Regions from separate parts of the Pseudomonas sp. Irchel s3a10 genome, predicted to be linked through region 2. Evidence: predicted binding sites of a transcription regulator. Region 2 holds the regulator's gene; each other region holds the start of a gene.
What was found. Region 2 encodes sigma-54, which starts transcription at its own class of promoters, with help from an activator protein. Its sites were predicted from a motif close to ANTGGCATNNANNTTGCTNT; they were not measured.
Positions count from the first base shown of each region.

Region 1: a site for sigma-54 is predicted at 7,051-7,070, ahead of glnA (glutamate--ammonia ligase). Genes of this name have one in related genera too.
Region 3: a site for sigma-54 is predicted at 6,407-6,426, ahead of CKW11_RS25980 (circularly permuted type 2 ATP-grasp protein). Genes of this name have one in related genera too.

Region 1 covers NZ_FYDR01000004.1:206,588-217,155, forward strand. The annotation lists gene CKW11_RS13875 (tRNA (cytidine(34)-2'-O)-methyltransferase) at 1-431, opposite strand, end outside; gene CKW11_RS13880 (hypothetical protein) at 430-870, shown strand; gene ntrC (nitrogen regulation protein NR(I)) at 1,386-2,822, opposite strand; gene glnL (nitrogen regulation protein NR(II)) at 2,819-3,904, opposite strand; gene CKW11_RS13900 (DUF4124 domain-containing protein) at 4,136-4,753, opposite strand; gene CKW11_RS13905 (DUF4124 domain-containing protein) at 4,750-5,262, opposite strand; gene glnA (glutamate--ammonia ligase) at 5,550-6,956, opposite strand; gene thiI (tRNA uracil 4-sulfurtransferase ThiI) at 7,285-8,739, shown strand; gene typA (translational GTPase TypA) at 8,879-10,568, shown strand, end outside.
Region 2 covers NZ_FYDR01000009.1:51,041-61,608, reverse strand. The annotation lists gene CKW11_RS22885 (KpsF/GutQ family sugar-phosphate isomerase) at 1-620, shown strand, start outside; gene CKW11_RS22880 (HAD family hydrolase) at 620-1,144, shown strand; gene lptC (LPS export ABC transporter periplasmic protein LptC) at 1,153-1,725, shown strand; gene lptA (lipopolysaccharide transport periplasmic protein LptA) at 1,712-2,257, shown strand; gene lptB (LPS export ABC transporter ATP-binding protein) at 2,257-2,982, shown strand; gene CKW11_RS22860 (RNA polymerase factor sigma-54) at 3,172-4,665, shown strand; gene hpf (ribosome hibernation-promoting factor, HPF/YfiA family) at 4,739-5,047, shown strand; gene ptsN (PTS IIA-like nitrogen regulatory protein PtsN) at 5,060-5,524, shown strand; gene rapZ (RNase adapter RapZ) at 5,527-6,384, shown strand; gene CKW11_RS22840 (HPr family phosphocarrier protein) at 6,400-6,675, shown strand; gene CKW11_RS22835 (ZIP family metal transporter) at 6,767-7,660, opposite strand; gene CKW11_RS22830 (superoxide dismutase) at 7,691-8,302, opposite strand; gene CKW11_RS22825 (hypothetical protein) at 8,304-8,744, opposite strand; gene CKW11_RS22820 (aspartate ammonia-lyase) at 8,772-10,148, opposite strand; gene CKW11_RS22815 (FagA protein) at 10,129-10,536, opposite strand.
Region 3 covers NZ_FYDR01000014.1:13,556-24,123, reverse strand. The annotation lists gene CKW11_RS26020 (long-chain-acyl-CoA synthetase) at 312-2,150, shown strand; gene CKW11_RS26015 (ankyrin repeat domain-containing protein) at 2,248-2,766, shown strand; gene CKW11_RS26005 (hypothetical protein) at 2,970-3,500, shown strand; gene CKW11_RS26000 (PLDc N-terminal domain-containing protein) at 3,572-3,763, shown strand; gene speE (polyamine aminopropyltransferase) at 4,019-4,894, shown strand; gene CKW11_RS25990 (hypothetical protein) at 5,132-5,365, shown strand; gene CKW11_RS25985 (ribonuclease E inhibitor RraB) at 5,578-5,925, shown strand; gene CKW11_RS25980 (circularly permuted type 2 ATP-grasp protein) at 6,459-7,868, shown strand; gene CKW11_RS25975 (alpha-E domain-containing protein) at 7,881-8,831, shown strand; gene CKW11_RS25970 (transglutaminase family protein) at 8,828-9,631, shown strand; gene CKW11_RS25965 (cytochrome c) at 9,750-10,568, opposite strand, start outside.

The DNA of each region.
Region 1 (10,568 bases), on a different contig from region 2:
GCTTCGTAAACGGCCACCGCCACGGTGTTGGACAGGTTCAGGCTGCGGCAGCCTTCACGCATCGGCAGGCGCAGGCGCTGTTCGGCGTGCAGCGCGTCGAGCACTTCCGGCGGCAGGCCACGGCTTTCCGGGCCGAAGATGAATGCATCGCCCGGGACGAATGCGGCATCGTGAAACGGCCGCGAGCCTTTGGTGGTAAATGCGAACAGCCGAGGGTTGCCTAGACTCTCAAGGCAACTGGCGAGGTCGGCGTGGCGCTGCAACGTGGCATATTCGTGGTAGTCGAGACCGGCCCGGCGCAAGCGCTTGTCGTCCATCTCGAAACCCAGCGGTTCGATCAAATGCAGGTGGCAGCCGCTGTTGGCGCACAGCCTGATAACGTTGCCGGTGTTCGGCGGAATTTCTGGTTGAAAAAGGATGACGTGAAACATGCACGGCTCCGAAGGTAAAGATGAGCGGCATTCTACGCCGCCTGTGGACAACCGTTCGAAACTATTCCCGCGGGTGATCGGTTCGCTGGCGATTGTCGGCTTGATGGTCGGTTTGATGATCGGTCGCCTGACCATGCCGGACCCCAGTGTGCTGCAGCAGGTCGAGGTTACCGATGACGGCCTGGTGGTGTGGTTCAACAACGAGCCGAAGCTGCATGGCGAAATCATCGATGGCACCGTGGCCCTGTTGTTCCAGGCAGAAGGCCGCGCGCAAAAGGGCCAGCTCAAGCTCAATGGCAAGGATGTGAACTGGCGTACTCGAGTGAGTGACGGTGGGCTGTTGTTGACGGTGCTGGCGGCGCGGCCGCTGCGGGGGGACTGGGCCGGCAGCCAGGTCGATGACCGCTGGCGGCTGGAGATCCATCTCCGGGAGCAATAAAAGCGGGAATCCCCGGCCTGCCTGTACCAGGGTTCCCAAAACGGGGTGGACTTCGCTGAGAGCGTCGGTCCGGTGTAAAGAGGGAACCCCCGGCCTGCCTGTACCAAGGATCCCAAAAGGGTGGGTTCGCCGCGTTGCGGTTTGAACCCGGTGTAAAGAGGGGAATCCCCGGCCTGCCTGTACCAAGGTCCCCGAAACGGGTGGTGAATCGAATTACCTGTGAAGGTTATTGCAGGGGGCGTGCCAGTTTTAGTATTTGGAAACAGAAAAAAGCTTCAGATGCACGAAAGCCCCGTAAATCGGGGCTTTCGTGTTTTTACTGGCTGGTTTTTTCAGTCTTGCCTGGATGGTTTTTGCACAGGCTGCGATGCCCGATCACGGGTCAAGTGCATTAGGTTGGTGCACGGCGGGGCCACTGTGGGAGCGGGCTTGCTCGCGAAGGCGTCGCGTCAGTCACTGATACGTTTCATGAACAGCGCTTTCGTGAGCAAGCCCACTCCCACAGGGGGCGTTGATCAGCCCTCATCCCCCTCATCGTCATCCCCGCCATCCACTTTCATCCCCAGTTCCTTGATCTTGCGCGTCAGGGTATTACGCCCCCAGCCGAGCAATACCGCCGCATCGCGACGACGACCGGCCGTGTGCTTCAGTGCAGTCTCGATCATGATCCGCTCGAACGCCGGCACCGCGCTGTCGAGCAGGCTCGACTGGCCACGGGCCAACGCCTGATCGGCCCACTGGCGTAGCGCCTGCTCCCAGTTGGTCACTGGCGCCGAATCCTGCGGCAGGCTCAGCAGTTCCGGTGGCAGGTCACTGATGTGCACTTCGCGCCCGGAGGCCATCACGGTGATCCAGCGGCAGGTGTTCTCCAACTGCCGCACGTTGCCCGGCCATGGCAGGTTCTTCAGGTATTCCTCGGTTTCGCTTTTCAGCAGCTTCGGCTCCACCGCCAGTTCTTGCGCGGCGCGGCTGAGGAAGTGCTTGGCCAGGGTCGGGATGTCTTCGCGACGGTCCGACAGGCGCGGAATGTGGATGCGGATCACGTTGAGGCGGTGGAACAAGTCCTCACGGAATTTCCCCGCGTGCACCAGGGTTTCCAGATTCTGGTGAGTCGCGGCAATGATCCGCACATCGACCTTGACCGGCACATGCCCGCCGACGCGATAGAACTCGCCGTCGGCCAGCACCCGCAGCAAACGGGTCTGGGTGTCGGCCGGCATGTCGCCGATTTCGTCGAGGAACAGCGTGCCGCCGTCCGCCTGCTCGAAGCGGCCGCGACGCAGGTTGGCCGCGCCAGTGAATGCGCCTTTCTCGTGGCCGAACAGCTCGGATTCCATCAGGTCCTTGGGAATCGCCGCCATGTTCAGCGCGATGAATGGCGAGGCCGCGCGCGGGCTGTGGCGGTGCAGGGCGTGGGCCACCAGTTCTTTACCGGTACCGGATTCGCCGTTGATCAGCACGGTAATGTTGGAGTGGCTCAAGCGGCCGATGGCGCGAAACACTTCCTGCATCGCCGGCGCTTCGCCGATGATTTCCGGGGTGCGGGTCAGCGCCGGCACCACTTCCAGGCCTTGCTGTTCCTGCGCATGCTGATTGGCGCGTTTGACCAGCGATACCGCCTCGTCGACGTCGAACGGCTTGGGCAGGTACTCGAACGCGCCGCCCTGATAGGACGCGACGGCGCTGTCCAGGTCGGAGTGAGCGGTCATTATGATGACCGGCAACCGTGGGTGCTGTTCGCGGATGCGTGCCAGCAGGTCGAGGCCACTGGCGCCCGGCATGCGGATGTCGGAAATGATCACATCGGGCTGCTGACGGGCCAGACGACTCATCACGCCATCGGCGCTGTCGAAGCTCTGCGTGGTCATGCCTTCCTGCTGCAAGGCTTTTTCCAGAACCCAACGGATAGAACGGTCGTCATCGACGATCCACACGGTTTCACTACGGCTCATGTCGATGTGGCTCCTTGTTCCAGTGGCAGAAAGATCGAGAACGTGGTGTGGCCGGGGTGGCTGTCACACTCGATCAGGCCCTGGTGCTGGCTGATGATGTTCTGGGTAATGGCCAGGCCCAACCCGGTACCGTCCGGGCGGCCGCTGACCATGGGAAAGAAGATGGTTTCCTGAAGTTCTGCAGGGATCCCCGGACCGTTGTCGATGATCTCGATTTTGGTCACCAGACGATGGCGGACGTGGCCAATGGTGAACTGGCGCATGGTCCGGGTGCGCAGGCTGATGCGGCCCAGACGCAGCTCGTTCTGGCTGCTGATCGCCTGCATCGCGTTGCGCACGATGTTCAGCACGGCCTGAATCATTTGTTCGCGGTCGATCAATACGTCGGGAATGCTCGGGTCGTAGTCGCGCACCAAGGTGATGCAACCCTGGCTTTCCGCTTCGACCAGTTGGCAGACGCGCTCCAGCACTTCGTGGACGTTGCACAGCGCCAGCGACGGCAGCTTGTTCGAGCCGAGCATGCGGTCGACCAGATTGCGCAGGCGGTCGGCCTCTTCAATGATCACGTTGGTGTAGTCGCGCAGGCTGTCTTCCGGCAGTTCGCGGGCCAGCAACTGCGCGGCGCCCCGGATCCCGCCGAGCGGATTCTTGATCTCGTGGGCGAGGCCGCGCACCAGCATTTTGCTGGTTTCCTGCTTGGACAGTTGCGCCTCTTCCTTGGTGATCCGCAGCAGACGGTCACGCGGGTGCACTTCCAGCAGGAGCATGGTCGCGCCGTTGCTGAGGATCGGCGTCACCGCGTAGTCCACGGTCAGGGTCTGGCCGGTGAGGGCGGTGAGCATCGCTTCGCGCTTGGTGAACGGGTGTGCCTGTTCGACCGCCTGGCGCAGCGAGTTGAGCGCCTCCGTGGACTCGGTGAACAACTCGCTGATGAACTGTCCATGGCTGCGCTGACCGCTGATGGCCAGCAGCATCTCGGCCGCCGGGTTCATGTACTCAAGGCGCAGTTCGGCATCGAGCAGAATGGTAGCGGTGGTCAGGTTGTCGAGCAGCAAACGGTGGATTGCGTCGCTAATAGTCATCGGAGCCTCTTTTGGGGGCGGAGCGTGCGCAAGAAGCAGGCGTCGTTAAACGGAAAATGCAAAAACCAAACCAAGGCTCCGAAAAGAAGCGTTCAACCCGTGAAACAGGCGTTTGACGCTCGTTTGAGTGGCAGGGTGCCAGCTCGAACGGGAAGTTTCGAACCAAAATGGGTTGGAATCTGGGTACGGTGCAGTCTATTGCACCAATATAGTGCGTAAAGCTGAATGGCGTTAGAAGAAGCGCAGGAAGGGGTTTTTTTCTTCGGCGGGTTTGTCTTTCAGCGGACATTCCGGGCGCACGCCGTAGTCCTCGCTGACGCAGGGTTTGACCTGGCGTTTCTGCGCCAGCGAGATGCGCAGCATGTGGAATGGCTGGTTGGCGGTGCGCTCGACAGTGCGACCCTGTTCATCAAGGATTTCCACCGACAGGTTGTGACTGCCCCGGTCGATGTTGCTCAGCGGGAATACCGGACTCAGGCTCGGCTCGCCAGTGGCTTGGCCGTCCAGCAGCAGGCGATAGCGATGGCCCTGCTGCAGGCCGGGCTCGCTGGTGACGCTGACGATCACCTCGCCCGCGCTGCTGCGAAGGGTCGCGTCCGGCTCGGGGATCAGGATGCGCAGCATGTCGTAGTGGAACAGCGGTTGTTCCGCGACCTTTTTTGCAGCGCTGATCGGTGCAGCAGATGTGGGGTTGGCCGACATGCGATTGCTGGTCGCAACAGGTACACGCTTGGCGTTGCCGCGCGGCTGGTCGGTGTAGACGCGATTGCCCTGCGCATCGACGTAGGTGAATACCTCCGCTGAAACGGGCAGTGCCAGCGCACATAGGATCAGCCAGGCAACTCTCATGGTTTGTGCACCCGCTGCACGGTGAACACCACCGCCGGGCTCTGCTGGATGATCGCTTCGCCGTCGATCACCTGTACCGCTAGACGATGTTCGCCGCGATCGACATTTACCAGTTGCAGGATCGGCACGTTGCTCGGCTGGCCATAAGGCGCGTCGTCCAGAACCAGCCTTAATTGGTGCGGCGCCTGCAGGCGCGGCTTGATCAGCACGTTGACAGTGAAAGTGCCATTGTTGGCACGCAGCGCTTCCTCGTCGGGCAGGCCGGTCAGTTCCAGCACTTCATAAACACTGCGTGCCGCGGGGCGTGTGTCGGTGCTGGAGGGCGCTGGCGCGCTCGGTGCCTGTGGCTCGACGCGGTTGAGTGGCGGCAACTCGACCGGCTGCGCCTGAACACCGTCCGGCGAGTGATCGCTGTAAACCGTGTTGCCGTTGGCGTCGGTGTACTTGTAAATCTGCGCGGCGGCGGGCAGGGCGAGCAGCAGCAGGATGTAGAGAAAGGTGCGACCCATGAAATCGACCGGGAAAGAAAACGATGGAGTGCAGCATAGGCCAGGTGCGGCGGTTGGCCCAACCCGGGCCATATCCGGAGATCATTCAGATGCCAAAAATTCCCTGTGGGAGCGGGCTTGCTCGCGAATGCGGTGGGTCATTGACAGAGATGGCGACTGATACGCCGCATTCGCGAGCAAGCCCGCTCCCACAGGGGGTTTGCGTAGCTTCATAAATCGGGGGCAATAAAAAAGGCCTCCCGAAGGAGGCCTCTTTTTGTCACGCCGCGTGGTGCGGCGCTACCGGATCAGCAGCTGTAGTACAGCTCATATTCCAGTGGGTGTACGAAGGTGCGCACCTTGATTTCTTCTTCGGATTTCAGCGCGATGTAAGCGTCGATGAAGTCGTCGGAGAACACGCCGCCCTTGGTCAGGAACGCACGGCCCTTGTCCAGCTCTTCCAGGGCTTCTTTCAGGCTGCCGCAAACTTGCGGGATCTCTTTCGCCTCTTCAGGCGGCAGGTCGTACAGGTTTTTGTCAGCGGCATCGCCTGGGTGGATCTTGTTCTGGATACCGTCCAGGCCGGCCATCAGCAGTGCTGCGAAAGCCAGGTACGGGTTGGCAGCTGGATCCGGGAAACGGGCTTCGATACGACGGCCGCGTGGGCTGTTGACGTAAGGAATACGGATCGAGGCGGAACGGTTGCGCGCCGAGTAGGCCAGCATTACCGGGGCTTCGAAGCCTGGCACCAGACGCTTGTAGGAGTTGGTGGCCGGGTTGGTGAAGCCGTTCAGGGCCTTACCGTGCTTGATGATACCGCCGATGAAGTACAGGGCGGTTTCGGACAGGCCGGCATAGCCTTCACCAGCGAAGGTGTTCTTGCCGTCTTTGGCGATGGACATGTGCACGTGCATGCCCGAGCCGTTGTCGCCGTACAGTGGCTTCGGCATGAAGGTCGCGGTGCGGCCGTAAGCGTCGGCAACGTTGTGGACAACGTATTTCAGAGTCTGAACTTCGTCAGCTTTCTTCACCAGGGTGTTGAACTTGACACCGATTTCGTTCTGACCGGCAGTCGCCACTTCGTGGTGGTGAACTTCAACGGTCTGACCCATTTCTTCCAGTGCGTTGCACATGGCAGTACGGATTTCGTGGTCGTGGTCGAACGGCGGAACCGGGAAGTAGCCACCTTTGACGCCTGGACGGTGACCTTTGTTGCCGCCTTCGATGTCCTGGTCGGACATCCACGAGCCTTGTTCGGAGTAGATCTTGAACATCGAGCCGGAGATGTCCGACTTGAACTTCACTTCGTCGAAGATGAAGAATTCTGGTTCTGGACCGGCGAAGACGGTGTCACCGATACCGGTGGTCTTCAGGTATTCCTCGGCACGGTGAGCGATGGCGCGCGGGTCGCGATCGTAACCTTGCATGGTCGAAGGTTCGATGATGTCGCAAACCAGAATCAGGGTCGCGTCTTCGGTGAACGGGTCGAGAACGGCAGTATCGTCGTCCGGCAGCAGGATCATGTCGGAGGCTTCGATGCCTTTCCAGCCAGCGATGGAGGAACCGTCGAACATCTTGCCGACTTCGAAGAAGTCGTCTTCCAGCGCATCGCGAGCCGGCATGGTCACGTGGTGCTGAGTGCCTTTGGTGTCCGTGAAGCGCAGATCAATCCACTTGACGTCATGATCTTTGATGAGTTGAACCGACTTCGACATAGTGTCCTCCGGGTGGCTTAGGGCTTGGTAGTGGATGCCCTTAATAGGGGTGATGCCGGCGCAGATACTCTGCCAAGGCAACCTGCCTCACAAGGGAGCAAATTGCATGCCAGTGCCCCAGCATGGGTTTTTTGCCCCAAATTCACGCTTGCAGCACTGCAAAGCGCCATAAAGGCGAAAATCTCGCCCCTTAATGTAGCGCTTCAAATCAGAAATGACCCGTTTTGGTGCATGTGAAACCTTCTGCATATTAACTGGTTAAACCTTGAGCAATTTCCGCTATAATCCGCGCCCCCCTTTTTCGGCTGGCCCTGCGCGCGCTGTTTTCATGAAACTAATCGTAAAAGTCTTCCCCGAGATCACCATCAAGAGCCGCCCTGTCCGGATGCGTTTCATCCGCCAGCTGGCCAAGAACATCCGCGCCGTGCTCCGCGATCTGGACCCGGCCGTGGTGGTGAACGGTGTGTGGGACAATCTCGAGCTGGAAACCCGCGTTACCGACCCCAAAGCCTTGAAAGAGATGGGGGAGCGCCTGACCTGCACCCCGGGTGTCGCGCACTTTCTGCAGATCGACGAGTACCCGCTGGGCGACTTCGACGACATCACCGAGAAGTGCAAACAGCACTACGGCGATGTGCTGGCCGGGAAGATTTTCTCGGTGCGCTGCAAGCGTGCCGGCAAGCATCCGTTCAGCTCGATGGACGTTGAAAAATACGTCGGCAGCAAGCTGCGTCGTGAGTGCGGTGCGGCCGGAATCGACCTCAAAGACCCGGAAATCGAAGTTCGCATCGAAGTTCGCGACCAACGGTTGTTTGTCATCCACAGCCAGCACAACGGCATCGGCGGTTACCCGCTCGGCGCCCTGGAGCAGACGCTGGTATTGATGTCCGGCGGCTTTGACTCGACGGTTGCCGCGTACCAGATCATGCGTCGCGGCCTGATGGCGCATTTCTGCTTCTTCAATCTCGGCGGGCGTGCCCACGAATTGGGCGTGATGGAAGTCGCGCATTTCATCTGGAAGAAGTACGGCAGCTCGCAACGCGTGCTATTTGTCAGTGTTCCGTTCGAAGAAGTGTTGGGCGAAATTCTCGGCAAAGTCGATAACAGTCATATGGGCGTCGTATTGAAGCGTATGATGTTGCGCGCATCGTCGGCCATCGCCGACCGGCTGCACATCGATGCGCTGGTCACCGGCGAAGCGATCTCCCAGGTATCGAGCCAGACGCTGCCGAACCTGTCGGTGATCGACTGCGTGACCGACAAACTGGTCCTGCGCCCACTGATCGTCGCGCACAAGCAGGACATCATCGACACGGCCAACGAGATCGGCACCGCCGATTTCGCCCGGCACATGCCGGAGTACTGCGGGGTCATCTCGGTCAATCCGAAGACCGCCGCCAAGCGCCACCGTGTTGAGCACGAAGAGAAAGAATTCGACATGGCGGTTCTCGAGCGTGCGCTCGAAAACGCCAAGCTGGTGCCGATCGATCGAGTGATCGACGAATTGGGCCAGGATTTGCAGATCGAAGAAGTCGGCGAAGCGCTGGCCGGTCAGATCGTCATCGACATCCGTCACCCGGATGCGGCCGAGGATGACCCGCTGGAACTCGCCGGCATAGAAGTACAGACGATGCCGTTCTACGCAGTGAACGCTCGTTTCAAGGAGCTGGATCCGACTCGCCAGTACCTGCTGTATTGCGACAAAGGCGTGATGAGTCGCCTGCATGCTCACCATTTGCTCAGTGAGGGGCATGCCAATGTGCGCGTTTATCGACCGAGCTAAGTGCCCGGGGCTGTTTGCCTGTGGCCTGCGTCACCGGCCCCCCGACACCGCCGTCAAGCTGTAACGGCCATGCCGGACACTACTGTTAATCGCTGCCAAGACTTGTCAGCAAACCGAATCCTCTGATCGAGATACACAAGTGATCGAAAATCTACGTAACATCGCCATCATTGCCCACGTTGACCATGGTAAGACCACCCTGGTAGACAAACTCCTGCGTCAATCCGGCACCCTGGAGCGCAACGAGCTCAACGACGAGCGCGTGATGGACTCCAACGACCAGGAAAAAGAGCGCGGTATTACCATTCTGGCGAAAAACACCGCCATCAACTGGAACGGCTACCACATCAACATCGTGGACACCCCGGGCCACGCCGACTTCGGCGGTGAAGTAGAACGCGTAATGTCGATGGTTGACTCCGTTCTGCTGCTGGTTGACGCTCAAGACGGCCCTATGCCGCAAACCCGTTTCGTGACCAAGAAGGCGTTCGAAGCCGGCCTGCGTCCAATCGTGGTTATCAACAAGGTTGACCGTCCAGGCGCGCGTCCGGACTGGGTTCTGGATCAGATCTTCGACCTGTTCGACAACCTCGGTGCTACCGAAGAACAACTGGACTTCCAGGTTGTTTACGCCTCGGCCCTGAACGGCATCGCCGGTCTGGATCACACCGCCATGGGCGAAGACATGACTGCGCTGTACCAGGCAGTTGTCGACCACGTTCCGCCTCCGGCCGTTGACCGTGACGGTCCGTTCCAGATGCAGATCTCCGCTCTGGACTACAACAGCTTCCTGGGTGTTATCGGTGTTGGCCGTATCGCTCGTGGTCGCGTCAAGCCGAACACCCCGGTTGTCGCTATCAGCGCCGACGGCAAGCGCCGCAACGGTCGTATCCTGAAGCTGATGGGTCACCACGGTCTGCACCGCATTGACGTTGAAGAAGCAGCAGCTGGCGACATCGTCTGCATCAGCGGCTTCGACGAGCTGTTCATCTCCGACACCCTGTGCGACATCAACACCGTCGAGGCCATGAAGCCGCTGACCGTTGACGAGCCAACCGTTTCCATGACCTTCCAGGTAAACGACTCGCCATTCTGCGGTAAAGAAGGCAAGTTCGTGACCTCCCGTAACATCAAGGATCGTCTGGACAAAGAGCTGCTGTACAACGTTGCACTGCGCGTTGAAGAAGGCGACTCGGCTGACAAGTTCAAGGTTTCCGGCCGTGGTGAGCTGCACCTCTCGGTACTGATCGAAACCATGCGTCGCGAAGGCTTCGAGCTGGCCCTGGGCCGTCCTGAAGTGATCATCCGTGAAGTTGACGGCGTGAAGCAGGAACCGTTCGAAAACGTCACCATCGACATCCCTGAAGAATCGCAGGGCAAGGTCATGGAAGAGATGGGTCTGCGTAAGGGCGACCTGAGCAACATGGTGCCGGATGGCAAGGGCCGTGTTCGTCTGGAATACAACATCCCTGCTCGCGGTCTGATCGGTTTCCGTAACCAGTTCCTGACCCTGACCAACGGTGCTGGCATCCTGACCTCGATCTTCGATCGTTACGCTCCAGTGAAGTCGGGCCACATGTCCGGCCGTCAGAACGGCGTTCTGGTTTCGGTTGAAACCGGCAAGGCACTGACCTACTCGCTGGAAACCCTGCAGGCTCGTGGCAAGCTGTTCGTAGAACACGGCCAGGAGATCTACAACGGTCAGATCGTTGGTCAGAACAGCCGCGACAACGACCTGGGTGTGAACCCTACCAAAGGCAAGAAGCTCGACAACATGCGTGCTTCGGGTAAAGACGAAACCATCGCTCTGGTACCACCTGTTCGCTTCA
Region 2 (10,568 bases):
TCCAGTTGATCAGCCTTACCGGCAATCCTCAGTCGCCGCTGGCCAAGGCCGCCGAAGTCAATCTCAACGTTCACGTCGAACACGAAGCCTGCCCACTGAACCTGGCACCGACTTCCTCGACCACCGCCGCGCTGGTCATGGGCGATGCCCTGGCCGTGGCGCTGCTCGAAGCGCGTGGTTTCACCGCCGAAGATTTTGCTTTTTCGCACCCGGGCGGCGCTCTGGGTCGACGCCTGCTGCTGAAAGTGGAAAACGTCATGCACGCCGGGCAAGAGCTGCCGCAAGTGCAGCGCGGCACCCTGCTCAAGGACGCGCTCATGGAAATGACCCGCAAGGGTCTGGGCATGACCGCGATTGTCGAAGCCGATGGCAAACTGGCCGGGATCTTCACCGACGGTGACTTGCGTCGCACGCTGGACCGCAGCATCGACATCCGCAGCGCCACCATCGACCAGGTCATGACCGCACACGGCAAGACCGCACGGCCAGAGATGCTCGCCGCTGAAGCCCTGAAAATCATGGAAGACCACCGAATCAACGCACTGGTGGTCGTGGACGAAGAAGATCGCCCGATCGGCGCCTTCAACCTCTCCGATCTGCTGCGTGCAGGAGTGATGTAATGACAACCGATCTGCTGCAGCGCGGCAAAGCGATCAAACTGGCGGTGTTCGACGTCGACGGCGTCCTCACCGACGGGCGCCTGTACTTCCTCGAAGACGGCAGCGAATTCAAGACCTTCAACACCCTCGACGGCCAAGGCATCAAGATGCTGATGAATGCCGGTGTCGAGACCGCCATCATCAGTGGCCGCAAGACGCCGGTGGTTGAACGCCGGGCGAAGAACCTCGGCATCCCGCACCTGTTTCAGGGCCGCGAAGACAAATTGGTGGTTCTGGACGGTCTACTGGCGCAACTGGGCCTAAGCTATGAACAGGTCGCCTACCTCGGTGACGATTTGCCTGACCTGCCGGTGATCCGCCGCGTAGGTCTGGGCATGGCCGTTGCCAATGCTGCCGATTTCGTGCGCGAACACGCCCATGGCGTCACTCGGGCCCGTGGCGGCGAAGGTGCCGCCCGCGAATTCTGCGAATTGATCCTGCGCGCCCAGGGCCGCCTCGATGCGGCCAACGCCGCGTACCTGTGAGCCAAACCATGTTTAGCAAAAAATTTCGCAACTTCCTGCTGTTCGGCTGCATCGCCGCCATGTTTGCGGCGGTCGGCTACTGGAACATCAGTCCGGAACGCTTCCTCGACAAGCCTGTGGCCAAAGTCGAAGACACCGCTATCGACTGGTACGCCACCAACACACACACTCTGCAATACTTGCCCGACGGCAAAGTGCAGTACGAGATGACCTCCGACAAGGCCGAGCACGTCAAGGCAACGGACATCACACTCGTGACCAAACCCGACCTGAACATGTACCGCGGCACCGAATTTCCGTGGCACGTGACCAGTGAGCGTGGCGAAGTGAATCCGGACGGCACGCAGGTCGAACTGATCGATTCCGTGCGCATCAAGCGCACCGACGAAAAGAACCGCGATCTGCTGGTCACCTCCACTCGCATGACGGTGTTCCCGCAGCAACAATATGCGCAGACCGAGCAACCCGTTAGAATCGACGGCGCTGGCGGTGTATCGACTGGTGTAGGAATGAAAGCGTATTTGAAGGAAAGCAGGATACACCTGCTATCGAACGTAAGAGGACAGTATGAGGCTCGTTAAAACCCTCCCTATTTTGCTCAGTCTGGGCGCAGCACTGGGAAGCGTGAGCGCCTGGGCTCTGCCGAACGATCAGCAGCAACCTATCCGCATTCAGGCCGACGACGCCCAGCTGGACGACAAGAACGGCATCGCCACCTATAAAGGTGACGTGATCATCACTCAGGGTTCGATGAAGGTGACCGGCAATACCGTGACCATCACCCGCACCCCGACCGGTGACATCGACGTGGTGACTTCGGTCGGCAACCTTGCCTACTTCGAGCAACTGCAAACCCAGGGTGACACCAAGCCTGTTCAGGGTTGGGGCGTGACGATTCAGTACCATGCCGCGCAAAACCGCGTCGTGCTGATCGACAAGGCCAAGGTTGTCGACAAGGACAACAACACCACTCAGGGCGAGAAAATCGTCTATGACACGGTGAAGAAGCTGGCCAGTGCCGGTCGCGCTACCGGTAGCAAAGTCACCGAAGCACGTCCGCGTATCGACATGGTGATCCAGCCGAAGAAGAAAACCGACGAGAAAACCCAGTAATGGCAACTCTGAAAGCTCAACACCTGGCCAAGGCCTATAAAAGCCGCCAGGTTGTGCGCGACGTCAGCCTGTCGATCGACAGCGGCCAGATCGTTGGCCTGCTCGGCCCGAACGGCGCGGGCAAGACCACCTGCTTCTACATGATCGTCGGCCTGGTGCAGGCCGATCAGGGCCGAGTACTGATCGATGATCTGGACGTCAGCCATCAGCCGATGCACGGCCGTGCCAAGGCCGGTATCGGCTATCTGCCGCAGGAAGCATCGATTTTCCGCAAACTGTCGGTGGCCGATAACATCATGGCCATCCTCGAAACCCGCGCGGAACTCGATAAGGCCGGTCGTCGCAAGGAACTGGAAAGCCTGTTGCAGGAGTTCCACATCAGCCACATCCGCGACAACCTCGGCATGAGCCTGTCCGGTGGTGAACGCCGCCGGGTGGAAATCGCCCGCGCCCTGGCGACCGCACCGAAATTCATCCTGCTCGACGAACCGTTCGCCGGTGTCGACCCGATCTCGGTCGGCGACATCAAGCAGATCATCCACCACCTCAAGGCCAAGGGCATCGGTGTACTGATCACCGACCACAACGTGCGTGAGACCCTGGATATCTGCGAGACCGCCTACATCGTCAACGACGGTCAACTGATCGCTGAAGGCGATTCGGCGACCATCCTTGCCAACGATCTGGTGAAGGAAGTGTACCTGGGCCACGAGTTCCGCCTCTAAAGCGCGATCACATTCGGCCAGCCGATCGGGTGCTGTAACGTTGAAGCTGATTTTTTATACGCTTTTATTGTTACAGCGCTCTAGGCAAACACGACAGTTTCAGGCATATAATTTGCTTAAGTTTGGCGCTCCGGCGCCCTGTAGTGGATGGCGCATGCGCGCCGGCGAATAAGGTGTTAAGCCCCTGCCATGAAACCATCGCTAGTCTTGAGAATGGGCCAGCAGCTGACGATGACACCGCAGCTGCAACAGGCCATCCGCCTGCTCCAATTGTCGACCCTGGACCTGCAACAGGAAATCCAGGAGGCCCTGGAATCCAATCCGATGCTCGAACGCCAGGAAGAAGGCGACGACTTCGACAATACCGATCCTTTGGCCGACAACGCCGAACAAAAACCCAACACCGACATTCAGGAACCGTCCTATCAGGAAGCCGCCCCGACGGTGGACAACCTGGAAGATGGCGAATGGAACGAGCGCATTCCTAACGAACTGCCCGTTGATACCGCCTGGGAAGATGTCTACCAGACCAGCGCCAGCAGCCTGCCCAGCAGCGATGACGACGAGTGGGACTTCACCACCCGCACCTCCGCCGGGGAAAGCCTGCAAAGTCATCTGCTATGGCAATTGAATCTGGCGCCGATGTCCGACACCGACCGCCTGATCGCCGTGACCCTGATCGATTGCATCAACAATCAGGGCTACCTCGACGAAACCCTAGAAGAAATTCTCGACGCCTTTGATCCGGAGCTCGACATCGAGCTGGACGAGATCGAAGCCGTTCTGCATCGCATCCAGCAGTTTGAACCCGCCGGCATCGGCGCGCGCAACCTCGGCGAATGCCTGCTGCTGCAACTGCGTCAGCTCCCGGCCAAGACCCCGTGGCTCAACGAAGCCAAACGTCTGGTCAGCGATTACATCGATCTGCTCGGCAGTCGCGACTACAGCCAGTTGATGCGGCGCATGAAGCTCAAGGAAGACGAGTTGCGCCAGGTCATCGAACTGGTGCAAAGCCTCAATCCGCGCCCGGGCTCGCAGATCGAATCGACCGAAGCCGAATACGTGGTGCCCGACGTTATTGTGCGCAAGGACAACGAGCGCTGGCTGGTTGAGCTGAACCAAGAGTCGGTGCCCCGTCTGCGGGTCAATGCGCAGTACGCCGGTTTCGTCCGTCGCGCCGACACCAGTGCCGACAACACCTTCATGCGCAATCAGCTCCAAGAGGCGCGCTGGTTCATCAAAAGCCTGCAAAGCCGCAACGAAACGCTGATGAAAGTGGCCACCCAGATTGTCGAGCATCAGCGCGGCTTCCTGGAATATGGCGATGAAGCCATGAAGCCGTTGGTCCTGCATGACATCGCCGAGGCGGTCGGCATGCACGAATCGACGATTTCCCGGGTCACCACCCAGAAATTCATGCATACCCCGCGCGGTATTTATGAACTGAAATACTTTTTCTCCAGCCACGTCAGCACCTCCGAAGGCGGCGAATGCTCGTCCACGGCGATCCGCGCGATCATCAAAAAACTGGTTGCGGCGGAAAATCAGAAAAAGCCGTTGAGTGACAGCAAGATCGCTGGTTTACTGGAGGCACAAGGCATTCAGGTGGCTCGCCGCACCGTCGCCAAGTACCGCGAATCCCTCGGGATCGCGCCTTCGAGCGAACGCAAGCGGTTGATGTAAGCCACGTTACAGCGTTCCAGTGGCAGGCTCTTCGGCCTGCCGCTTTATGCACTGGCAACGAAGGAGAAGCTGTATGCAAGTCAACATCAGTGGACACCAACTGGAAGTGACCGAACCTCTGCGCACCTACATCAACGAGAAACTCGAACGATTGGAGCGCCATTTCGACAAGATCACCAACGTGCAGGTCACGATGTGTGTCGAAAAGCTCAAGCAGAAAATCGAAGCCACCTTGCATATACCCGGCAGCGAAGTGGTCGCCAACGCAGAAGATACCGACATGTACGCTGCGATCGACTCACTGACCGACAAGCTGGATCGCCAACTCAAAAAGCATAAGGAAAAGACCCAGAGCCTCCTTCAGGGCGCAACCGGTCGTTAACACCCCCAACCCATGATCCGACTTGAAAGCATCCTGACCCCCGGCCGTTCCCTGGTGAACGTGCCGGGCGGCAGTAAAAAGAAAGCCCTCGAACAGATTGCCAACCTCATCCATAAAGAAGTGCCGGATCTGGCCATGCAGGATGTTTTCGAGAGCTTGGTAGCCCGTGAGAAACTCGGTTCCACCGGTTTCGGCAACGGTATCGCCATTCCCCACTGTCGCCTCAAAGGCTGCGAATCGCCTATCAGCGCGCTGATGCACCTTGATGCCCCCATCGATTTCGATGCCATCGACGGCGCACCGGTCGACCTGCTGTTTGTTCTGCTGGTCCCGGAAGCGGCCACCGATGCCCACCTGGAATTACTGCGCCAGATCGCCAGCATGCTCGATCGCAAGGAAGTGCGCGAAAAACTGCGCAGCGCACCGAGCAACGAAGCCTTGTATCAGGTCGTCCTGAGCGAGCAGAACGGTCATTAATCATGCGTTTGATCATCGTCAGTGGCCGTTCCGGCTCGGGTAAAAGCACCGCCCTGGATGTCCTTGAGGACAACGGCTACTACTGCATCGACAACCTGCCGGCCGGCCTGCTGCCGGAACTCGCCGAACGCGCCCTGATTCACACCGAGCTAACCCAGCCGCTGGTGGCCGTGTCGATCGATGCGCGCAATCTGCCGAGCCACCTGTCGCGTTTCCCCGAACTGCTTGAAGAAGTCCGGGCCCGGCACATCCAGTGCGATGTGTTGTATCTGGATGCCGACGATGAAACCCTGCTCAAGCGCTTTTCGGAAACCCGCCGACGCCATCCGTTGAGCAATGCCGATCGCTCGCTGGCCGAGGCAATCAACGATGAGACCGCCCTGCTCGGCCCGATCGCCGATCTGGCCGACCTCAAGGTCAACACCACCAATCTCAATCTGTACCAGTTGCGTGACACCATCAAGCTGCGACTGCTGAACCAGCCGGAGCCGGGCACGGCGTTTCTGGTCGAGTCGTTCGGCTTCAAGCGTGGCATGCCAGTGGACGCGGATCTGGTGTTCGACGTGCGCTGCCTGCCCAATCCGTACTGGAAACCGGAACTGCGTGCACAATCGGGTCTCGACGCACCTGTCGCCGAGTACCTGGCTGCACAACCGGAGGTTGAGGAGATGTTCCAGGACATCTTCGGCTACTTGAACAAATGGCTGCCACGCTTTGCCGCGAGTAACCGCGCCTATGTCACCATTGCCATTGGCTGCACCGGCGGGCATCACCGTTCCGTTTACCTGACTGAACGTCTGGGTCAGGCCCTGCAGAAAACCCTGAAGAACGTCCAGGTTCGCCACCGCGACCTCACTTAAAGGATTCACACCGCGATGCCTGCTCGTGAAATCGAAATCATCAACAAATTGGGTCTGCATGCCCGAGCGTCGGCCAAGTTCGTCGGGGTGGCGGGCCAGTTTCCCGATTGCACCATCAGAGTAGGCCGCACCCCGGAAAACACGGTGGACGGTAAAAGCATCATGGCGATGATGATGCTGGCTGCCGGCAAAGGCACCAAAATCTATCTGAGTACCGAAGGCCATCAGGAACAGGAAGCGCTGGATGCATTGGTGGCGTTGATCAACAACTACTTCGATGAGGGTGGTTGATAGTCAAAAGACCAAAAGATCGCAGCCTTCGGCAGCTCCTGCACTGGAATCCAGATCCCTGTAGGAGCTGCCGGAGGCTGCGATCTTTTTTTCAGCCCAGTGCGGTATCCATCACCATCATCAGACAAAACCCGATCAGCAAGCCAAGACTGGCCAGCTTGTCATGACCATGGCGGCGCGATTCCGGAATGACTTCGTGAGTCACCACCAGCAACATCGCCCCCGCCGCCAGCGCCAGCCCCAATGGCAATAACAGCTCCGCCAGACTGACCAGCCAGGCACAGAGCAGTGCAAACATCGGTTCGACCAGCCCTGACGCCGCACCGATCAAGAACGCCTTTACCCGCGACATCCCCGCCCCGGCCAGCACCAGCGCAATCACCAACCCCTCCGGCACATCCTGCAAGGCGATGCCCATCGCCAGACTGTCGGCATCCGGCATGCCGCCGCCAGCCGACACACCCACCGCCATGCCTTCCGGGATGTTGTGGGCAATGATGGCGAAGACGAACAGCCAGATTCGCGGCGGAATCACCGGGCGCTCAGGGGTACCGACAAGCATCTCCGGTGAGGCGCCGGACAGTTTCAGATCCACCAGATACAGAGCGAACGCACCGAGCATGATGCCGAAACAGATCAGCCCGCTGGAAGCCCACGGTGTCAGGCCCAGACTTTCGGCGGCGGCAATGCCCGGCACGATCAGCGAAAACGCGGTCGCCGCCAGCATCACCCCGGCGCCGAAACCCAGCAGCGTATCGCTGAGCCTCTGCGGCATGCGCCGGATCACCAGCACCGGTACCGCGCCAAGCGCCGTGCCAAGGGCGCAGATCGCGCCACCCTGCAAGGCCCGCGACAGCTTCGGCTGCAGATCGAGCCATTCCAGCCCGTGCGCCGCCAGCAACGTCATGCCCGCCAGCAGCAACAGCGACCCGACCGCGTAACGAAACATGCGCCCACCGCCAATCGCCAGTGTTTCAGTGCCCATAGTCAGCCCTGGATCGTTTTTATAGAAGACTTAAACCAGTGCAGCCTGATAGCGAGCAGCAACTTCCGGCCAATTGATCACGTTGTAGAACGCATTGATGTATTCCGGGCGACGGTTCTGATAACGCAGGTAGTAGGCGTGTTCCCAGACGTCGAGACCCAGTATCGGCGTGTTGCCGTTCATTAACGGACTATCCTGGTTGCCGCTGCTTTCCACGATCAGCTTTTTCTCGGGAGTGACGCTGAGCCAGGCCCAGCCACTGCCGAAACGGGTCAGTGCGGCTTTGGTGAAGGCTTCCTTGAAGCTGTCGAGACCGCCCAGCTGCTCCTCGATCGCCTTGGCCAGCACGCCGTCGGGCTTGCCGCCACCGTTGGGCACCATGACTTCCCAGAACAACGAATGGTTGGCATGCCCGCCACCCTGATTGATCACGGCCGCGCGGAGTTTTTCCGGCAACTGCTGAACGCTGGCGACCAGTTTTTCCACCGGCCATTCGGCGTACTCGGTGCCTTCGACGGCGGCATTGAGGTTGTTGATGTAGGTCTGGTGGTGCTTGGTGTAGTGAATCTCCATGGTTTGCGCATCGATGTGCGGTTCCAGGGCGTCGTAGGCGTACGGCAAGGCAGGCAAGGTAAAAGCCATTTCAGTGGACTCCATGATGATGTGAGGCTGACGCGCGGCGTGCGTTGCCGGTGTCCGGGTGCAGCAGGCGCTGGGTGCGCGGGTATTCGCCGTGCTCGCTGATGAAATTCAGCAGTTCGACGTAGGTCTTGCTGCTCTGGCGCAACGCCGCTTCCCGCAGGGCCGGGCGCAGGCGCTCGTCCTGCATGGTCTGCAATAGCCGCTGATGAATCGCACAGAGGTACTCGGCGCTCTCCTCCGGCTGATTCAGGCGCAAGTGCAGATCCGCCAGGTTGTGGTGGGAGATGACGCAGGCCGCCACCGCTTCATCGGCATCTGCCCAGCGCTCGAACAATACTTGCGCCAGCGCCAGGGCTTGCAGGTAAGCCTCGCGGGCATCAATCAGCTCGCCGAGCATGAAGCAGCGATTGGCCCGTTCGATCGTGCGTTTCCAGTGCTCCATGGTGAACCTCCAAAGCGGTTGCGGGGTTTACACGCCGCCGGCGGTGAGTTTCTCGGGGTTGAGCAACTCTTCCAGTTGGCTGCGGGACAGATCGGTATGTTCCAGCGCGACGTCGATCACCGGGCGCCCTTGTCTGTAAGCCTGCTTGGCGATTTCGGCGGCCTTCTGATAGCCGATGATCGGGTTGAGCGCGGTGACCAGAATCGGGTTGCGCGACAGCGCTTCCTTGAGCCGCGACTCGTTGACCTTGAAACTGGCAATCGCCTTGTCGCCGAGCAGACGACTGGCATTGGCCAGCAGTTCGATACTGCTCAGCAGGTTCTGGGCGATGATTGGCAGCATCACGTTCAGTTCGAAATTGCCCGACTGGCCGGCGATGGTGATCACCGAATCGTTGCCAATCACTTGTGCGGCGACCATGGCGGTGGCTTCCGGGATCACCGGGTTGACCTTGCCTGGCATAATCGAGGAGCCCGGTTGCAGGGCTTCCAGCTCGATTTCGCCGAGGCCGGCGAGCGGGCCGGAGTTCATCCAGCGCAGGTCGTTGGCAATTTTCATCAGCGACACGGCGGTGGCTTTGAGCTGGCCGGAGACGGCGACGGCGGTGTCTTGGGAGCCGATCAGCGCGAACAGATCCTTGCCCGGAGTGAATTGCACATTCGTCAGTTGGCTCAACTGGCGGCTGAAACGCGCAGCGAATTCCGGATGAGCATTGATCCCGGTGCCGACCGCCGTACCGCCCTGCGCCAGCGATTGCAGGCTCGGCAGCAAATCCTGCAGATGACCGATATTGGCCTTGAGCTGCTGCGCCCAGCCATTGAGCACCTGGCTCATGCGCACCGGCATTGCGTCCATCAAGTGCGTGCGGCCGGTTTTGACGTGGTGGTGCACCTGTTCGGCTTTGTTTTCGATGACCTGCACCAGGTGCAACAGCGCTGGCAGCAACTGTTCATGCAGGGCCAACGCCGCGCTGACGTGGATGGTGGTTGGAATGATGTCGTTGCTGCTCTGGCCGCAATTGACGTGATCGTTCGGGTTGACCGGCTCGCCAAGCAGACGGCTGGCAAGGTTGGCGATCACTTCGTTGGCATTCATGTTGGAACTGGTGCCGGAACCGGTCTGGAAGATATCCACCGGAAAATGCTGCATGAAATCGCCTTCGAGCAGGCCTTGCGCGGCATCGCTGATGGCTTTGCCCTGGCCGGCGCTGAGCTGGTTGAGTTCGACGTTGGCCCGCGCGGCGGCGGCTTTGGCGAGGATCAGCGCACGGATGAATTGAGTTGGCATCGGCTTGCCGCTGATCGGGAAGTTATCCACTGCGCGCTGGGTCTGCGCGCCGTAGAGAGCGTCCACCGGCACCTGCAGTTCGCCCATGCTGTCGCGCTCAATACGAGTCTTGGTCATCGGTAAATCCTTGGACTAATTCAATGAGAGGAATCGAGGGAAGCAACTCGCAGGTCGCCAGTTGCCAGGTGTAGCGCTGCCAGCGCTGGAGCCGGCAGTTGCACAGCGACAGGCGCTCCATTTCACGCAACGGGCGCCAGGCTTGATCGAGACACAGGCTGCGCCAGTGCCACGGCAAGGCGATGTCGCTGGCCGTGTCGAGCAGCAAACGGAAGGAGGTTTCAGCGATGGTCCACGGGGAAGTCGCCGTGCAGCAGGCCAGATAACGGCCTTCGGCCAGGTAATGTTCGATCAGGCGTGGTTCATCGGGATCCATCGCGCAACGGATCTGGCGACTCATCCAGCGCCAGCTTTCGAGGTATGGCTGGTCGTGCAAGGCAGAACTCATGATCCGGGACTCGTTCGGAGATGAGATTCATT
Region 3 (10,568 bases), on a different contig from region 2:
GCAAAAAAATAAAAATGCTTATAAATCAATAAGTTAAAAATCGTGAAATTTGCAGGTGTCGTGCAAACTGCATGAATGGCCATCGTGCATCCTGCATTTTGCGGGATTCTCATGGGTTGAACGGAACCAAACGGCAAAGGCGCAATCACTGCCGCCAGGCGTGACAGGGCGGATACAAAACATTGCAAAAACCGCGTGTACAGGCCGCGAAGCGCTGACGTATTTTCGATCTCGACCTTGCCCACCACGCAGGTCATGCCCACAGCCCGAACAATAAAAAAACGGCCGACCAGGCCGACCGGGGAGCAGCCATGCGTCACGCGTCGAGCGACACGATTACCTGGGGCATGATGCTCCGCAAACTGCCGACCATCGCCAAAACCATTCCACGGGTGGTCAAGGGCATGAAAGTCGCCAATGTCACGGATCCGACCCAAACGTGTGGCCTCGGCTGGACCTTCGAGCAAGCAACCCTGCGCAACCCCGAGGGTCTGGCGATCCTGCAGGACAATGTCTTGCTGACCTATACGCAGGTCAACCAGTGGGCCAATCGCATCGCCCACTATCTGAGCGCGCAGGGGATCGGCAAGGGCGATGTGGTCGCGGTGTTCATCGAAAACCGTCCCGAGCTGCTGGTGACCATTCTGGCGCTGGCCAAACTCGGCGCGGTCAGTGCGCTGCTCAATACCTCGCAGACCCGCGACACGCTGATCCACAGCGTGAACCTGGTGGCGCCGGTGGCGATTGTGCTTGGCGAGGAACTGCAGCCAGCGTTTGCCGCAATCCGCGAGCAAGTGTCGATCGCCGCATCGCGCACCTGGTTCATCGCTGACCGTGACACCTATAGCCACCCGGGTATTGCGCCCGAGGGCTACATCAACCTGATCAGCGCCAGTGCCGACGCCTGCGCTGAAAACCCGCCCAGCAGCGGCGAAGTATTCTTCAACGATCCGTGCTTTTACATCTACACGTCGGGTACCACCGGCCTGCCCAAGGCCGGGGTGTTCAAGCACGGTCGCTGGATGCGCAGCTCGGCCAGCTTCGGCATGATCGCCCTGAACATGAGCCCCGACGACGTCGTCTATTGCACCTTGCCGCTGTACCACGCCACCGGCCTATGCGTGTGCTGGGGCTCGGCGATCAACGGCGCCTCCGGGTTCGCGATCCGTCGCAAGTTCAGCGCCAGCCAGTTCTGGAATGACGTGCGCCGTTATCGCGCGACCACCATCGGCTATGTCGGCGAGCTGTGCCGTTATCTGGTCGATCAACCGGCCAGCGCCGACGACAGCCGTCACCCGGTGCGCAAGATGATCGGCAACGGCTTGCGTCCCGGCGCCTGGGCCGAATTCAAGACCCGGTTTGCCGTCGAGCACATCTGTGAGCTGTACGCGGCAAGCGACGGCAACATCGGCTTCAGCAACATTCTCAACTTCGACAACACCATCGGTTTCTCGCTGATGGCCTGGGAGCTGGTGGCGTACGACCACGACAGCGGTGAGCCGTTGCGCAGTGCCGATGGCTTCATGCGCAAGGTCGGCAAGGGCGAGCAGGGCTTGCTGCTGGCGCGGATTGATGAAAAGGCACCGCTGGATGGCTATACCGACCCGCAGAAAACCGCCAGGGTGGTACTGCACGACGTGTTCAGCAAGGGCGACCACTTCTTCAACACCGGTGATCTGCTGCGCAATATCGGCTTCGGTCATGCGCAGTTCGTCGATCGCCTCGGCGATACCTATCGCTGGAAGGGCGAGAATGTCTCGACCACTGAAGTCGAAAACCTCTTGCTGCAACATCCGCTTATCTCCGAGGCAGTCGCCTACGGCGTGGAGGTGCGCAACACCAATGGCCGCGCCGGCATGGCCGCAATCACGCCCGCCGAGTCGCTGGCGACCCTGGATTTCGCTGAATTGCTAGCGTTCGTTCGTCAGCGCCTGCCGGCCTATGCGGTGCCGCTGTTCTTGCGGGTGAAGGTGAAAATGGAAACCACCGGAACGTTCAAATACCAGAAGACCCGGCTGAAAAACGAAGGCTTTGACCCCGGCCAGACGGGCGATGACCCGATCTACGCATGGCTGCCCGGCACCCAGACTTACGTGCAGGTGACGGACGAAATTCTGGCCGATATTCATCAAGGCAAATACCGTTATTGAGATTGGCTATGGCATGACTTGAGAAAAAGGGGGTGACAGCTATCGTCGCGCTCGGGAAACTGTCGGCTTTGCGAATAACCGAAAGTGGAGTTGCCCTATGTCTGACCAGAGCCGCCAGATGACCCCTGAAGAAGCTGCCGAATTCACCGAGCAGGTTTTCAACAAGGCGCGCGAGGGTGATGCGCTGATGCTTGATCGGCTGATCAGCGCCGGTTTGCCGGTGAACCTGAAAAACAGCAAGGGCGACACGCTGCTGATGCTCGCCAGCTACTACGGTCACGTTGACGCGGTGCAGGTGCTGCTCAAGCACAAGGCCGACCCGGAAATGCGTAACGGCAACGGCCAGAGCCCGATTGCCGGCGCCGCGTTCAAGGGCGATCTGGCGGTGGTCAAGGCGCTGGTGGAAGCGGGCGCCGAGATCGAAGGTTCGTCCTTCGACGGCCGCACCGCGTTGATGATGGCGGCGATGTTCAACCGTGTTGAAATCGTTGAATACCTGATCAGCAAGGGCGCCAACCCGCAAGCCAAGGATGCCAACGGCATCACCGCGCTGGACGCGGCCCGCACCATGGGCGCAGTCGATACCACGGCGCAGCTGGAAAAACTGCTGGCCTGAGGACTGTCGAGATTCTGTGGCGAGGGAGCTTGCTCCCGCTCCAGTGCGCAGCGCTGGTAAAAATGGTGAACTCACTGTTTGGGGCCGCTTCGCGCCCCAGCGGGAGCAAGCTCCCTCGCCACAGATGTTCTGTGTGCAGCCTGAGGTTGCAATGCGCTATCCTCCGCGCCCTCAAATTCAAACCTTCCACAGGATCCGCCCTCATGAAAGCCGCACTCGTCGAACTCATCAGCAAAATCAGCTCCGGCTGCATGGGCGAGGACGAGATCCTGAACGTGGCGGACGAAGCGGCGCAGGCCTACGCCGATGCCGATGCCTTTCTGGCAGCAAACCCGGACATCAACTACGACGACACCTTCCCGATCCCGCTGGGTGAGTGGGTCGTGGTCGGCAGCCTGCCGGAAACCGTGCTGTTCCAGGCTGATACTTACGTTGACCTGTTCGCGCAGATCGTCGCCTCGTTCGGCCCGGGCGTCGATTTCAATCTCAAGCCCAAGCAACTGGCCAAAACCGAAGCGCTGACTGCGCTCAACCGCATCCAAGTGCAGATGAGCAGCCTGAACAAGGAAAACGGCGGTTACACGCTGATGAACTTCAGTCAGTTGCTCGATGACGAGCTGCAAGTGGTGCTGGTTTACGGCAACGACGTGCCGCGAGTGCTGGAGCTGTGCGCCGAAGTCGGCATCGCGGCCGCGCCGTCGCTGGAAGCGCTGAAGGTCTCCGTTCACGTCTGAACGCAATAAAAGGGAACCCTGCGCGCGACCGTCTATCCTAAAAGTGCATGCCACTATTCTGGAGCGACACTATGGGTTCCACGTTCAACGGTCTGATCGGCCTGATCATTCTTGCCCTCGACATCTGGGCCATCATCAATGTGCTGAAAAGCGGCGCGACCACGGGGATGAAAATCGTCTGGGTGCTGCTGATCATCCTCCTGCCGGTACTGGGCCTGATCATCTGGGCAATTGCCGGGCCGCGGGGCAATGTGCGGGTGTGACGCTTGCCCAAAAACACGCTAATTCCCCTGTGGGAGCGGGCTTGCTCGCGAAGGCGATTGGTCAGTCGAAACATGGGTGAATGACACTCCGCCTTCGCGAGCAAGCCCGCTCCCACATTGGTCTTGCGATACCTCCAGAGTGTGCTCTGTCGGAGGAAGGTTCGACCTGTCATCTTCGGCAACGTAGAATGCGCGCCTTTCCCGGGCAATCGTCCCCCACGATTGGCGCCCGCGCATTCATCGGAGCACTTGACCATGACCGTTACCAAAACCAGCGAGTACCTGGAAACCCTCTACGAAGGCTACGGCCAGCGTTTTCGCATGGAAAAACTGCTGCACGAAGTGCGCACCGAACACCAGCACCTGGTGATTTTCCAGAACCCGCGCATGGGCCGGGTGATGGCGCTGGACGGCGTGATCCAGACCACCGAAGCCGATGAATTCATCTACCACGAAATGCTCACTCACGTGCCGATCCTCGCTCACGGCACCGCCAAGCGCGTGCTGATCATCGGCGGTGGCGACGGCGGCATGCTGCGCGAAGTGACCAAGCACGCCGGCGTCGAGCACATCACCATGGTCGAGATCGACGGCACCGTGGTCGACATGTGCAAGGAATTCTTGCCGAACCACTCCAAGGGCGCCTACGACGATCCACGGCTGAACCTGGTGATCGACGACGGCATGCGTTTCGTCGCCACCACCACGGAAAAATTCGACGTGATCATCTCTGACTCCACCGACCCGATCGGCCCGGGCGAAGTGCTGTTCTCGGAAAACTTCTATCAGGCCTGCCACCGTTGCCTGAACGAAGGCGGGATCCTCGTGACTCAGAACGGCACGCCGTTCATGCAGATCGACGAAGTCAAAACCACCGCTGGTCGCCTGCGCAGCCTGTTCCCGGACTGGCACTTCTATCAGGCAGCGGTGCCGACCTACATCGGCGGTTCGATGACCTTCGCCTGGGGTTCGACCAACCCTGCCTACCGCAAACTGAGCCGTGAAACCCTGCAACAGCGCTTCATCGGCAGCGGCATCGTCACCCGCTACTACAATCCGGAAATCCACATCGGCGCATTTGCACTGCCGCAGTACGTGTTGCAGGCGATCAACAAGCCAAGCAACGACTAAAAGAGCGCTGCAAAACCCCTGTGGGAGTGGGCTTGCTCGCGAAATCGATGTGGCATTCAACGAAAATGTTGCCTGACACACTGCTTTCGCGAGCAAGCCCGCTCCCACTTTTGCCTGGCCGTGCGCTAGATGTCGTTTTGTTCATCTCTGCCCGTTGTAATCCTTTTGAACCAACTTTCGGCGTACACAGTCGAGATAGATGTAAGCCCATTTGCGGGTTTGATCGAGGAGGCACCGATGCAAAAGTGGAAAGTCACTTTCGTGGATGATCATGGTGAAATCGTTGATGAGATCTTCGAACGTGAGGAATGCCCGTCCGATGATGAAGCTGCACGGCTGATCAAGGAGCGGCTTCTTCCGGTCGCCGCCCAACTGGATCTGAACGATCTGGAAGGACGCACCGCCGATGCCGGGGTGAAAAACCTCAAGACCCAGAACGGCATCGAAATCCGCAGCATCACACCTGTCTGAACACTTCCTGTCATCTTGTAAACCAGGCCTTGGCAGCAGCTCTATCTTGGGGCTACTCTGCAAGCGAGATCAGCGAACGAATCGCTAAGGTCTGGTCTTGTCAGCTACATGCTTGTTTCCCGCCGGCAACCTGTTTGCCGATGTACTTTTGGCCTGTAAGGCCCGGGGCGGGAATACGGAAAGTCTATCCATCTATCCGAGGGGGACGATTCATGAGCACAGCCTATCAAGAAGACATCAGCAGCAATGTTCTGCGCCGCATGAAAGAAGGCGGCTTCGACTTTTCCCGATTCCATCCCATCGAGTTCTACGCCATTTTCCCGGACGAGGAGCGGGCGCGCAGGGCGGCAGGCAAATTTCGTGGTGAATCCATCAATGCCCAGGTCAGCGCGCGCGACGATGGCGCCTGGTCGCTGGAATTGAGCAAAGTGATGTACGCGACCTATGACGACATTGGCGATTTCGAGCAGGGTTTTTCTGCCGTGGTCGAGCCGCTGGGCGGCATCATCGAGGGCTGGGGCGTCAAGCAGGAGGTGCGTAACCGCCATCGTCTGAATTGATCTCTGGTTTCAGGTATTGAGCAACGGCTGACCTTCGGGTTGGCCGTTGTCGTTTCAAAGAGCAAAAGATCGCAGCCTCCGGCAGCTCCTACACAATCACCTGTAGGAGCTGCCGGAGGCTGCGATCTTTTGCTTTTGCTTTCAAAACATTTCAGAAAGGCAAAAAAAAGCCACCGGAGAGGGTGGCTAAAAGGGAAGACCGATAAGGAGCGGAAACCGGTCAGGGTTAAGGCCTGCGGGGACTGCGCGGGCAGTCCGGATCAGTGGAGCTGAAACCTTCACCGGGGGAAGTTTTCAGCGGATGCGCCGATTATCCGCAGCTCCGTGCGAGCGGTGAAATCAACTCTGACTATGCTGGTGATAGGCGATGCAATGCGTCGCAATGAAGCGGGGGCAATCCGGTTGGAGCAATTGCCGCACAGGAATGGTGCGGTGCTGCTGGCGTGATTATCCAACCGATTGAAATCAAAGCGTTTATGCCGATGGCACGGGCCTTGCGAAGGCCTGTAGGTCCGGGTGACAAGGAGTACGGCATGATCCGCACCTATTTTGATGAAATGTACGATGCCGGCGGCCAGGTCCGCCCGCATTACCGGGAGTTCGCCCGCTGGCTGGCCGACACGCCTGACGAGTTGCTGGCGCAACGGCGACGCGAGGCCGATCTGCTGTTCCACCGGGCCGGGATCACCTTCACGCTCTATGGCGACGAGCAGGGTACCGAGCGCCTGATTCCGTTCGACACCATTCCGCGCAGCATTCCCGCCAGCGAGTGGCGGATCGTCGAGCGCGGCTGCATCCAGCGGGTCAAGGCGTTGAACATGTTCCTCGCCGACCTTTATCACGAGCAGCGCATCATCAAGGCCGGGATCATCCCCGCCGAACAGGTGCTGGCCAACGAGCAGTACCAGTTGGCGATGCAGGGCCTGGATCTGCACCGCGACATCTATTCGCACATCTCCGGCGTCGATCTGGTGCGCGACGGCGACGGCACCTACTACGTGCTCGAAGACAACCTGCGTACCCCGAGCGGCGTCAGTTACATGCTCGAAGACCGCAAAATGATGATGCGCCTGTTCCCGGAGCTGTTCGCCGCCCAGCGCATCGCACCGATCGATCACTATCCGAACCTGTTGCTCGACACCCTGAAGAGCTCCAGCCCGATCGACGACCCGAGTGTGGTGGTGCTGACGCCGGGCCGCTTCAACAGTGCGTTCTTCGAACATGCCTTCCTCGCACGGGAAATGGGCGTTGAACTGGTGGAGGGCGCCGACCTGTTCGTGCGTGACGACAAGGTCTTCATGCGCACCACCGACGGACCGAAAGCGGTGGACGTGATCTACCGCCGTCTCGACGACGCGTTCCTCGATCCGTTGGCATTCAACCCCGACTCGATGCTCGGTGTACCGGGGCTGCTGTCGTCCTACCGTTCCGGCAACGTGGTGCTGGCCAATGCCATCGGCACCGGTGTGGCGGATGACAAATCGGTGTACCCGTTTGTCACCGAGATGATCCGTTTCTACCTCGACGAAGAACCCATCCTGAAAAACGTGCCGACCTGGCAGTGCCGCAACCCCTCGGAACTTTCCCATGTACTGGCCAATCTTCCGGATCTGGTGGTCAAGGAAACCCAGGGCTCCGGTGGTTACGGAATGCTGGTGGGGCCGGCGTCAACCACGGCGCAGATTGATGCGTTCCGTGAGCGGATCAAGGCCAAGCCCCACGCTTACATTGCGCAGCCGACGCTGTCGCTGTCGACCTGTCCGACCTTTGTCGAAAACGGCATTGCGCCGCGCCATATCGACCTGCGTCCGTTTGTACTGTCTGGCCGCGAAACCCGGGTCGTGCCCGGCGGTTTGACCCGTGTCGCCCTGCGTGAAGGCTCCCTGGTGGTGAATTCCTCCCAGGGCGGCGGAACCAAGGACACCTGGGTGGTCGAGGATTGAAGGAAGCTTGCCATGTTAAGTAGAACTGCCTCGGATCTGTACTGGATGTCGCGTTACCTGGAGCGGGCGGAAAACCTCGCACGGATGCTCGATATCAGCTATTCGCTGTCGCTGATGCCGCAGGACGGTCGCGGCGACGGTTTGCACGAACTGGCCATGCCGCTGTTGATCACTGGCACCCTCGATGATTATCTGGAGCGTCACGGCGAACTGCATGCCGAACGCCTGCTGCATTTCTTCGCCCTCGACGCAGCCAACCCGGCGAGCATCTACAGCTGCCTCGGCGCCGCGCGAGCCAGTGCTCATGCGGTGCGCGGGCGTATCACCGCGGACATGTGGGAGAACATCAACGCCACCTGGCTGGAGATTCGCGGCATTGCCGAACAGGGCCTGAGCCGTTACGGCATGAGCCGTTTCTGCGAGTGGATCAAGGAGCGCTCGCACCTGTTCCGTGGCGCGTCCTACGGCACCATCATGCGCAACGATGCGTTCCGTTTCATTCGTCTGGGCACGTTCATCGAGCGTGCGGATAACACGTTGCGCCTGCTCGATGCGCGCTATGAAATGGCCGGCGATCAGGCCGAAGCGGTCAGTGACGGCACCGCCCACGCCTATTACCAGTGGAGTGCGCTGCTGCGGGCACTGTCATCGTTCGAGGCCTACACCGAGATCTACCGCGACGCCCCCGGCGCCCGGCATGTCGCCGAACTGCTGCTGTTGCGTGCCGATGTACCGCGCTCGCTGCGCGCCTGCACCGAGGAAATCGACCAGATCCTCGCCCAGTTACCGGGTGCCAATGGCCGTCCGGCACAGCGCCTCGCCGCTGAGATGGACGCACGCCTGCGCTACACCGGCATCAACGAAATCCTCGCCGAAGGCCTGCACGCCTGGCTCACCGAATTCATCCCGCTGGTGCGCCAGTTGGGCAACGCGATTCACAGTTCATACCTGGAGGCTGCATGAGACTTTCCATAAGCCACGAGACCACCTATCACTATGAAGATCAGGTGCGGGCGAGCATCCAGTATTTGCGCCTGACCCCGCACGACAGCGAGCGTCAGCACGTGTTGAGCTGGCAACTCGACCTGCCGCGTCCGGTGCGCGCCCAGCTCGATCCGTTCGGCAACATTCTGCATGTGCTGACCATGGATGAGCCGCACGAAGCGATCATCATCGGCGCCCGTGGCCAGGTCGATATCGACGAATTGCGCGAGGCCGAGCATGAGAGCCAGTCGGCGCTGCCGTTTCTGCGTTTCACCCGGCTGACCGAGGCGGACGAAGCACTACGGGCGTTTGCCGAGAGATCCTGCAAGCAGCGGCGCGATCGCACTGCGCTGATCGACCTGATGCACGGTTTGAACCAGCACATCAGCTACACGCCGGGTTCGACTGAGGTCGACACCAGCGCCGCCGAAGCCTTCGCCGGGCGCGCCGGGGTTTGCCAGGATCACACCCATGCCTTTCTCGCCTGTGCACGCAGCCTGGGGATTCCGTCGCGCTATGTGTCGGGTTATCTGTACAGCGAGGACGCCGAGCACCTGGCCAGTCATGCCTGGGCCGAAGCGTGGCTGGATGACGCCTGGTACAGCTTTGACGTGACCAACCAATTGGCCCGCCCGGAGCGGCACCTGAAACTGGCGGTGGGCCTGGATTATCTGGACGCCTGCCCGGTGCGCGGCATGCGCCGGGGCGGTGGTTGTGAGCAGATGCATGCGAAGGTGTTCGTGTCGCCGACGCCGGTTATCTCCGTGCAACAACAATAACGGGTTCACACGTAACCCTTGTAGGAGTGAGCCTGCTCGCGATAGCGGTCGTCAGTTTAAGGATCAGTGACTGACACTCCGCTATCGCGAGCAGGCTCACTCCTACAGGGGAATGTCGTCAGGGCTTAACCTTGCGCCCAGCCATGTGCTGCAGATAGCCGATCAGCAACTGCAAATCCCCCTCCGGCAACACATCCGCGGAAAACCCCGGCATCTTCGCCTGCGGCCACTGGCGCAAACTCTGCGGATCGCGAATGTAGCGCTTGAGGAAGTCCGCGCCGAAATACTCAGTCGGGTTGTACGGAATATTCAGATCCGGCCCGAACTGCGCATCCCCCGCACCGTTCAACCGGTGGCAGGCCAGGCAGTTTTTCTGAAACAGCGCAAAACCCTGATTCACCGGGTCATCCGCTTTCAGCCTGGGATCCGGTAACAGCGCAGGGAAGCGCTCGGCGACCGGCGCCATGCGCTTGATGCTCGCCACTTCGAATGGCCATTGCTCCGGGCTGATGTTGCCGGCCTGCGGGTCAGTCCACACCAGATAGAACGGCCCGGCGCTGTGTTTGCCTTCGGACAGCGGTGGCCACGGTTGCGTCGGATCCTCGATCGCCAGCCACGCCCGCGCGCCGTTGGTATTGAGCAGCGGTGCAGCGCTCAGTTCGGCGGCAAACCCGTCCAGCGCCACTGCTTGCAGGTGATCGTCCGGTTTGATCCCGGTGAGCAGCGCCGCCACGGGTACGGCGCGATAAGTCATGTCCTTCTTGTAGGAGACATCGTTCTTGATGGTGAGGGTTTGTACCTGAGGATGCTTGAGCAATTCCTCGGTCTGCCAGGTGCGACTGGTTGCGCCCAACTGCAGCTCCAGCTGTGCGGCAGACAAGGGCATGCTCAGCAGCAAAGCCCCGAACACAATGAGCGTTTTCAAATGATCGCCGTC